One region of the Streptomyces sp. NPDC051104 genome, then DNA from elsewhere that is predicted to be linked to it. Evidence: riboswitches for the same ligand, from Rfam matches in the RefSeq annotation. Region 1 holds a riboswitch; the other holds the start of a gene.

Evidence for each region. Region 1 has a riboswitch for thiamine pyrophosphate ahead of thiO (glycine oxidase ThiO). Riboswitches for the same ligand answer to the same signal wherever they lie in the genome.
Region 2: another riboswitch for thiamine pyrophosphate. It lies ahead of AB0N14_RS24475 (thiamine ABC transporter substrate-binding protein); the one in region 1 lies ahead of thiO (glycine oxidase ThiO).

Annotation. Positions count from the first base shown of each region.
Region 1 is NZ_JBFBBS010000027.1:91,577-95,771, forward strand. It holds gene AB0N14_RS28720 (thiazole synthase) at 1-609, opposite strand, end outside; gene thiS (sulfur carrier protein ThiS) at 612-812, opposite strand; gene thiO (glycine oxidase ThiO) at 809-2,008, opposite strand; TPP riboswitch at 2,006-2,118, opposite strand; gene AB0N14_RS28735 (FAD-dependent oxidoreductase) at 2,242-3,468, shown strand; gene AB0N14_RS28740 (Rv2175c family DNA-binding protein) at 3,549-3,914, shown strand; gene thiE (thiamine phosphate synthase) at 4,131-4,195, shown strand, end outside.
Region 2 is NZ_JBFBBS010000019.1:75,815-80,009, reverse strand. It holds gene AB0N14_RS24485 (YceI family protein) at 1-156, shown strand, start outside; gene rlmN (23S rRNA (adenine(2503)-C(2))-methyltransferase RlmN) at 256-1,362, shown strand; TPP riboswitch at 1,395-1,500, shown strand; gene AB0N14_RS24475 (thiamine ABC transporter substrate-binding protein) at 1,580-2,668, shown strand; gene AB0N14_RS24470 (iron ABC transporter permease) at 2,644-4,195, shown strand, end outside.

The sequences.
Region 1 (4,195 bases):
ACCCGCGCACCCCAGCTCCATCGCCAGCGCCACGTCCGACGCCGTGCCCGCGCCCGCGTCCAGGATGACCGGCACGCGCGCGTGCTCCACGATCAGCTGGAAGTTGTGCGGGTTGCGGATGCCGAGCCCGGACCCGATCGGGGAGCCGAGCGGCATGATCGCGGCGCAGCCGACGTCCTCCAGCTTGCGGGCGAGCACGGGGTCGTCGTTCGTGTACGGCAGCACGGTGAAGCCGTCGTCCACCAGCGTCTCGGCCGCCTCCAGCAACTCGATCGGGTCCGGCAGCAGGGTCCGCTCGTCGGCGATGACCTCCAGCTTGACCAGATCCGTGCCGAGGGCCTCGCGCGCCAGGCGGGCGGTGAGCACGGCCTCGCCCGCGGTGAAGCAGCCGGCGGTGTTCGGCAGCACCCGGATGCCCAGCTTGTCGAGCACGGACAGGACCGAACCGTGCACCGAGGCGTCGACGCGCCGCATCGCGACCGTCGTCAGCTCCGTGCCGGACGCCACCAGCGCCCGCTCCAGCACGTCCAGGCTGGGCGCGCCACCCGTTCCCATGATCAGCCGGGACGAGTAGGTGGTCCCACCGAGGACGAAGGGATCGTCAGCCATGGTCAGCCTCCTTGGACGGCGGTGAGGACCTCGACGCGGTCTCCCTCGCTGAGGGACGTCGACGCCCACTGCCCGCGCGGGACGACGGTTTCGTTGACGGCGGCGGCCACGCCCGAGGGGGCGGCGGTCAGGCTCCGCACCACCGCGTCGAGCGCGACACCGGGGGTGACCTCGCGGGTCTCCCCGTTGACCGAGATGTTCATGCCGGCTGCTCCGTGAGTGCGGCGGCGGTGAAGCGCCGGGGGGTGAAGGGGCGGGCCTCCTCGGGAAGCTCACCGGTGGTCAGCACGTGCGCCATGACGTCGCCGGTGACCGGGGTGAGCAGGACACCGTTGCGGTAGTGGCCGGTGGCCAGCAGCAGGCCGTCCAGCTCGGTGGGGCCGAGCAGCGGCGCGTTGTCCGGGGAGCCCGGGCGCAGACCCGCCCGCGTCTCGGTGAGCGGCAGCTCGGTGATCCCGGGCACCAGCTCGTGCGCGTCCCGCAGCAGCTCGTACACCCCGCCCGCGGTGACCGTGGTGTCCCAGCCCAGCTCCTCGCTGGTCGCGCCGACCACCAGCTCGCCGTTCTCGCGCGGCACGAGGTAGATCGCGCCACCGCGGACGACGGCGCGCACCGTACGGCTCAGGAACGGCGCGTACCGCTCGGGCACGGTCAGCCGCAGCACCTGCCCCTTCACGGGACGTACGGGCGGCAGGACGTCGTCCGGGACGCCCGCGAGCCGCCCGCTGAGGCTGCCCGCGGCGAGGACGACCTGCCCGGCGGCGAGCTCGGTGCCGTCGGCGGTCCGCACCCCGCAGGCCCGCTCCCGCACCACCGTGAGCCGCTCGGCCCACACCCGGTGGAAGACCACCCCGGCGCGTTCGCAGGCCGTCACCAGGGCGGCGGCGAGGCGGCGCGGGTCGATCTGGTGGTCGCCGTCGACCCTGAGCCCCCCGCGCACGCCCGGCGCGAGCATCGGCTCCAGACGGCGGCACTCCCGCCCGCTCAGCCACTCCGACTCCAGCCCCGAGCGCTGCTGCAGGGCGTGCAGTTCGCGCAGCTCGGCGCGGTCGTCGGCGTCGAGCGCGACGGCGAGCGTGCCGCAGCGGCGGTAGCCCAGGTCCCGGCCGGTAACCTCGGCCAGCTCGGCGGCGAAGTCCGGGTAGCGGCGCGCGGAGGCGAGGTTCAGGGCGAGCAGCGTCTGCTCGCCGTAGTGCAGCTCGGTGACGGCGGCCAGCATCCCGGCGGCCACCTGCGCGGCTCCGCCGCCCGGATCCGGATCCACCACGGCCGTGGCGAACCCGCGCTGCGCCGCCCGCCAGGCGGTCACCAGGCCGATGATCCCGCCCCCGATGACGAGGACGTCCGACACGGTCGACGCATCGCGCGATGTCGACGGTTCGTCCGGTGTACGCGACATGGGCGTCCAGCCCCTCCCTTCGCCGGCATGACCCGGATCAGGTTCGTACGGTCGGAGGCCGTCCCAGCCTCCCTCTCAGCCCGGTGCGCCGGGCTCCCGCGAGTGCTTACGGTGGCAACACTAGCCCGCAGAGCGTCGCCCTTGTAAGGCGGCCTCCGCCCGGCAAGGGCTGTGCAGGACGTCACTCAGCACGCCCCCTGACTGACAAATCGTCAATTGTCTATGGTGATCAGGTGAGCGAGCAGACGCAGGCACGGGGCGGTACGGCACGGCGCGTCGTCGTCGTGGGCGCGGGCATGGCCGGGGTGCAGACCGCGGTCGCCCTGCGGGAGCAGGGCTTCACCGGCGGCGTGACGCTGATCGGCGCGGAGCCGCACCAGCCGTACGACAGGCCGCCGCTGTCCAAGGCCGTGCTGCTCGGCAAGGCCGAGGGCTCCGCCTTCGACGTCGACTTCGAGGCGCTGGACATCGAGCTCGAGCTGGGCCGCGAGGCGACCGGCCTGCGTCCCGAGGACCACGAGCTGGACACCGAGCGGGGCCCTGTCCCGTACGACGTCCTGGTCATCGCGACCGGGGCGGAACCGATCCAGCTGCCCGGCGCGGAGGGCGTCCCCGGGGTGCATCTGCTGCGCACGCTGGACGATGCCGAGCGGCTGCGGCCGGTGCTCGCCCAGCAGCACGACGTCGTGGTCGTCGGCGCGGGCTGGATCGGTGCCGAGTTCGCCACCGCCGCGCGCGAGGCGGGCTGCGCGGTGACCGTGGTGGAGGCCGCGGACCGGCCGCTCGCCGGCGCACTGCCGGCGGAGGTGGCGGCGCCGATGACGTCCTGGTACGCGGACAGCGGGGCCGAGCTGCGCACGCACGCGTGCGTGGAGCGCATCGAGCCGGGCGCGGTGGTGCTGGACGACGGCTCTCGGGTGCCGGCCGGGGCGGTGGTGGTGGGCATCGGGGCCCGGCCCGCCACGGCCTGGCTGGCCGGGTCCGGGATCGAGCTGGGCGTGCACGGCGAGGTGCCGGCCGACGATCATCTGCGCACCTCGGTGCCGGACGTGTACGCGGTCGGTGACTGCGCGTCCTTCCCGTCGGGCCGCTACGAGGAGCGCCTGCTCGTCCACCACTGGGACAACGCCCTCCAGGGTCCGCGCACCGTGGCCGCGAACATCATCGGTCAGACACCGGTGGCGTACGACCCGGTGCCGTACTTCTGGTCGGAGCAGTTCGGCCGGTTCGTCCAGTACGTGGGCCACCACGCGTCCGCCGACACGACGGTGTGGCGCGGCGACCCCGAGGGCGCGGCCTGGACGGTCTGCTGGCTGCGCGAGGGCCGCCTGGTGGCCCTGCTGGCCGTGGGCCGCCCCCGGGACCTTGCGCAGGGCCGCCGCCTGATCGAATCGGGCACCCCCATGAACACCGCACTGCTGTCGGACCCGTCCCGCCCACTGAAGGAGGCGACGGCGTAGGGCGCAACCACCCCCTCCGCCTAACCCCGCCGGAGGCGCTCCGCTTCCGACTGTCAGTCCGGGATGGCACGCTTGATCCCGTGACCGAGATTGACGCAAAGATCGATGCTCTCGTCCCCGCCTGGCTCACCCTGCCCGACATCGCCGATGCCCTCGGCGTGGAGGTGACACGCGTGCGGCAGCTGGTCAAGGAGGGCCAGCTCATCGCCGTCCGCCGAGGCGAGAACAAGGCGCTGCACGTCCCCGCCGCCTTCATCGACGGGGACAAGGTGGTCAAGGGCCTGTCCGGCACCTTGACCCTGTTGCGGGACGACGGCTTCACGGTCGAAGAGATGATCGAGTGGCTCTTCACCCCCGACCCGACCCTGCCCGGCACCCCCGCGCAGGCTCTCAGCGAGAATCGCGGCACGGAGGTGAAGCGCCGCGCGCAGGCGCTCGCCGTCTGATCGATCCGGTCTGATCGGACCGGACCCGATCGACCTGGACCCGATCGAGCTGGACCCGATCGGACCGGACCCGATCGGACCGGTTCCGGTCTGATCAGGCCGGCACACAAGAACAACCGTCCGCGTACGGGCCGCGGGCCAAGGGACACGCCCCGGCCCCGGCCGACCGCGCCCCGCCGCGGCCCGTACGCCACCGACAAACGGGGGAACACCACCGTGCCCGACACCGCCCGCACCACCCGGCTCGCCGACGCCCGCGTCTATCTGTGCACGGACGCACG
Region 2 (4,195 bases), on a different contig from region 1:
TACGAGCGCGTCGGCTTCGACGGCACCACCACGATCAACCGTTCCGACTGGGGCCTGACCTACAACGCCAGGCTGGCCGAGGGCGGCGCCATGGTGAGCGAGAAGGTCCGCCTCCAGTTCGACATCGCGGCCATCCGCGCCACCGCCACCGCCTGACGGAGCACGCGAGCCGCGCAGGAGACCGAACCGGCCTTCGCGGCCTCGCGAATCTTCGGTCGCGGGCCACACCAGTGGATCTGAGACACTGGGAGGACCATGCCCAAGCCCGGAGAACTCACTTTCGTCGCGCCGCGCGGAGCCAAGACGCCGCCGCGGCATCTCGCCGATCTCTCGCCCGCCGAGCGCAAGGAGGCGGTCGCCGCGATCGGTGAGAAGCCGTTCCGCGCCAAGCAGCTCTCGCAGCACTACTTCGCGCGGTTCGCGCACGACCCGGAGCAGTGGACCGACATCCCCGCGCCCTCCCGTGGCAAGCTCCAGGAGGCGCTGCTCCCGGAGCTGATGACGGTCGTCCGGCATCTGGCGACGGACCAGGGCACCACCCGTAAGACGCTGTGGCGGCTGTTCGACGGCACGCTCGTCGAGTCCGTGCTCATGCGCTATCCGGACCGGGTCACCATGTGCATCAGCTCGCAGGCGGGTTGTGGCATGAACTGCCCGTTCTGCGCCACCGGCCAGGCGGGCCTGGACCGCAACCTGTCGACCGCCGAGATCGTGCACCAGATCGTGGACGGCATGCGGGCGCTGCGCGACGGCGAGATCCCCGGCGGCCCGGCGCGGCTGTCCAACATCGTCTTCATGGGCATGGGCGAGCCCCTCGCGAACTACAAGCGGGTCGTCGGCGCCGTCCGCGCCCTCACCGACCCCGCGCCGGACGGGCTCGGCCTCTCGCAGCGCGGCATCACCGTCTCCACCGTCGGACTGGTGCCGGCCATCCACCGGTTCGCCGACGAGGGCTTCAAGTGCCGTCTCGCCATCTCCCTGCACGCCCCGGACGACGAGCTGCGCGACACCCTCGTTCCCGTCAACACGCGGTGGAAGGTGCGCGAGGTCCTCGACGCCGGGTTCGACTACGTCGAGAAGTCCGGACGCCGGCTGTCCATCGAGTACGCCCTCATCCGGGACATCAACGACCAGGCGTGGCGCGGCGATCTGCTGGGCCGGCTGCTCAAGGGCAAGCCCGTGCACGTCAACCTGATCCCGCTGAACCCGACGCCCGGCTCCAAGTGGACCGCCTCCCGCCCCGAGGACGAGAAGGCGTTCGTCGAGGCGATCGCCGCCCACAGTGTGCCGGTGACGATCCGGGACACCCGTGGTCAGGAGATCGACGGGGCGTGCGGTCAGCTCGCCGCCACCGAGCGGTAGTCTGAGGGCCGTCAGTCAGTACGTACATCTTCATATTCCGACAGGGGAGCGCCACAGCGCTGAGAGTGCGGTAGCGACCGCAGACCCTCTGAACCTCGCCCAGGTCATTCTGGGTAGGGAGTTCGGTCTTCACTCGAGCTGTTGTGCCCTGCCCGGGACCCTCCGAGGTCCGGGGCGGGGCCGCGTCTCTTCCTGGTCACCCCCAGGAGGAATCCAGTTGAGCATCACCGGTAAGCAGTGGGCGGCCGTGGCCGTCGGGCTGGGCATGGTCACGCTGTCCGCGTGCGGATCGTCCGGTTTTGGAAGTGGGAACGGCGGCGGCGACTCCAAGACCGTGACCCTCGTCAGCCATGACTCGTGGGCCGCCTCCAAGAGCGTCATCGCGGCGTTCGAGAAGGAGTCCGGCTACACCGTCAAGGTCCTCAAGGACGGCGACGCGGGCCAGGCCGTCAACAAGGCGATCCTCACCAAGGACAACCCGCAGGGCGACGTCTTCTTCGGCGTCGACAACACACTGCTGTCCAGGGCGCTGGACAACGGCCTGTTCCAGCCGTACGAGGCCAAGGGCCTCGACCAGGTCGGCACCCAGTACCAGCTGGACGCGGACAAGCACCGGGTCACGCCCATCGACTACGGCGACATCTGTGTCAACTACGACAAGAAGTACTTCGCCGACCACAAGCTGACCCCGCCGGCGTCCTTCGACGACCTCGTCAAGCCCGAGTACAAGAACCTCCTCGTCACCGAGAACGCCTCCACGTCCTCACCCGGCCTCGGCTTCCTGCTCGGCACCGCCGCGAAGTACGGCGACGGCGGCTGGCCGGACTACTGGAAGAAGCTCAAGGCCAACGGCGTGAAGGTGGTAGACGGCTGGGAGCAGGCCTACAACGAGGAGTTCTCCGGCTCCGCCGGCGGGAAGAAGGCCAAGGGGGACCGGCCGCTCGTCGTCTCCTACGCCTCCTCGCCGCCCGCCGAGGTCGTCTACGCCGACCCCCGGCCCAAGACCGCGCCGACCGGTGTCGCCACCGGCACCTGCTTCCGCCAGATCGAGTTCGCCGGTCTGCTGAGCAACGCGCACAACACCAAGGGCGGCAAGGCGTTCCTCGACTTCCTGATCAGCAGGAGGTTCCAGGAGGACATGCCGCTCAACATGTTCGTCTACCCGGTGGTCGAGGGAGCGAAGGTGCCCACGGAGTTCACCGAGTACGGGCCCGCGGCCAAGGACCCCGAGACCATGGCCCCCACGAAGATCGCCGCCAACCGTGACCAGTGGGTCAAGTCGTGGACGTCGCTCGTACTGAAGTGACCCCCCACAGGCGGGGGAACGCGGCGCGGCTCGGGCTGATGGCCCTGCCCGTCGCGTTCTTCGCGGTCTTCTTCGCCTACCCCGTCGCGGCGATCGTCGCGCGCGGTGTGAAGGCGGACGGGGCCTGGCGGCTCGGGCGGGTCGTGGACGTGCTCGCCGAGCCGGACATGCGGCACGTGCTGTGGTTCACCACCTGGCAGGCGCTCGCCTCCACCGCTCTTACCCTGCTGATCGCGCTGCCCGGCGCGTATGTCTTCGCGCGTTACGACTTCCCGGGCAGGCAGGTGCTGCGCGCCGTCGTCACCGTCCCGTTCGTGCTGCCCACGGTCGTCGTCGGCACCGCCTTCCTGGCGCTGGTGGGTCGCGGTGGACTCTTCGACGACCTGTGGGGCATACGGCTCGACACCACCGTGTGGGCCATCCTGCTCGCCCACGTCTTCTTCAACTACGCCGTCGTCGTCCGCACGGTCGGCGGCCTTTGGGCGCAACTCGACCCCCGCCAGGAGGAGGCCGCGCGCGTGCTCGGCGCCTGTCGGCTCACGGCCTGGCGGATGGTGACGCTGCCCGCGCTCGCACCGGCGGTGGCCGCCGCCGCGCTGATGGTGTTCCTGTTCACCTTCACCTCCTTCGGCGTGGTGCAGATCCTCGGCGGCCCCACCTTCTCCACCCTCGAGGTGGAGATCTACCGGCAGACCTCGGAGATCTTCGACCTGTCCACCGCCGCAGTGCTGACGATCGTCCAGTTCGTCGCGGTGGGCGCGATCCTCGGGGTGCACGCCTGGACGGTGCGCCGCCGGGAGAGCGCGCTGAAACTGGTCGACCCGTCGCGCACGGCGCGCAGGCCGCGCGGGGCCGCACAGTGGGCGCTGCTCGGCGCGGTCCTCGCGACCGTCGCCCTCCTGCTCGTCCTGCCGCTCGCCGTCCTCGTCCAGCGCTCCCTCGACGCGCCCGGGTTCGCCTACTACAAGGCGCTGACCCGCACCGACGACAGCACCTTCCTCGTCCCGCCCGTCGACGCCATGGTGAACTCCCTCCAGTACGCCGTCGTGGCCACCCTCATCGCGGTACTGATCGGCTCGCTCGCCGCCGCGGCCCTCGCCCGCAGGGACGCCGGCCGGCTCGTACGGGGCTTCGACGCGCTGCTGATGCTGCCGCTCGGCGTGTCCGCGGTGACCGTCGGCTTCGGCTTCCTCATCGCGCTCGACAAACCGCCGCTGGACCTGCGCGGCTCCTGGATCCTGGTGCCGCTCGCGCAGGCCCTGGTGGGCGCCCCCTTCGTCGTCCGCACCATGCTGCCGGTGCTGCGGGCCGTGGACGAACGGCTGCGGGAGGCGGCCGCCGTGCTCGGGGCGTCGCCGTGGCGGGTGTGGCGCGAGGTCGATCTGCCGATCGTGCGGCGGGCGCTGCTGATCGCCGCCGGGTTCGCGTTCGCCGTGTCGCTGGGCGAGTTCGGGGCGACCGTGTTCATCGCGCGGCCCGACAACCCGACGCTGCCGGTGGCCGTGGCGCGGCTGCTCGCGCGGCCCG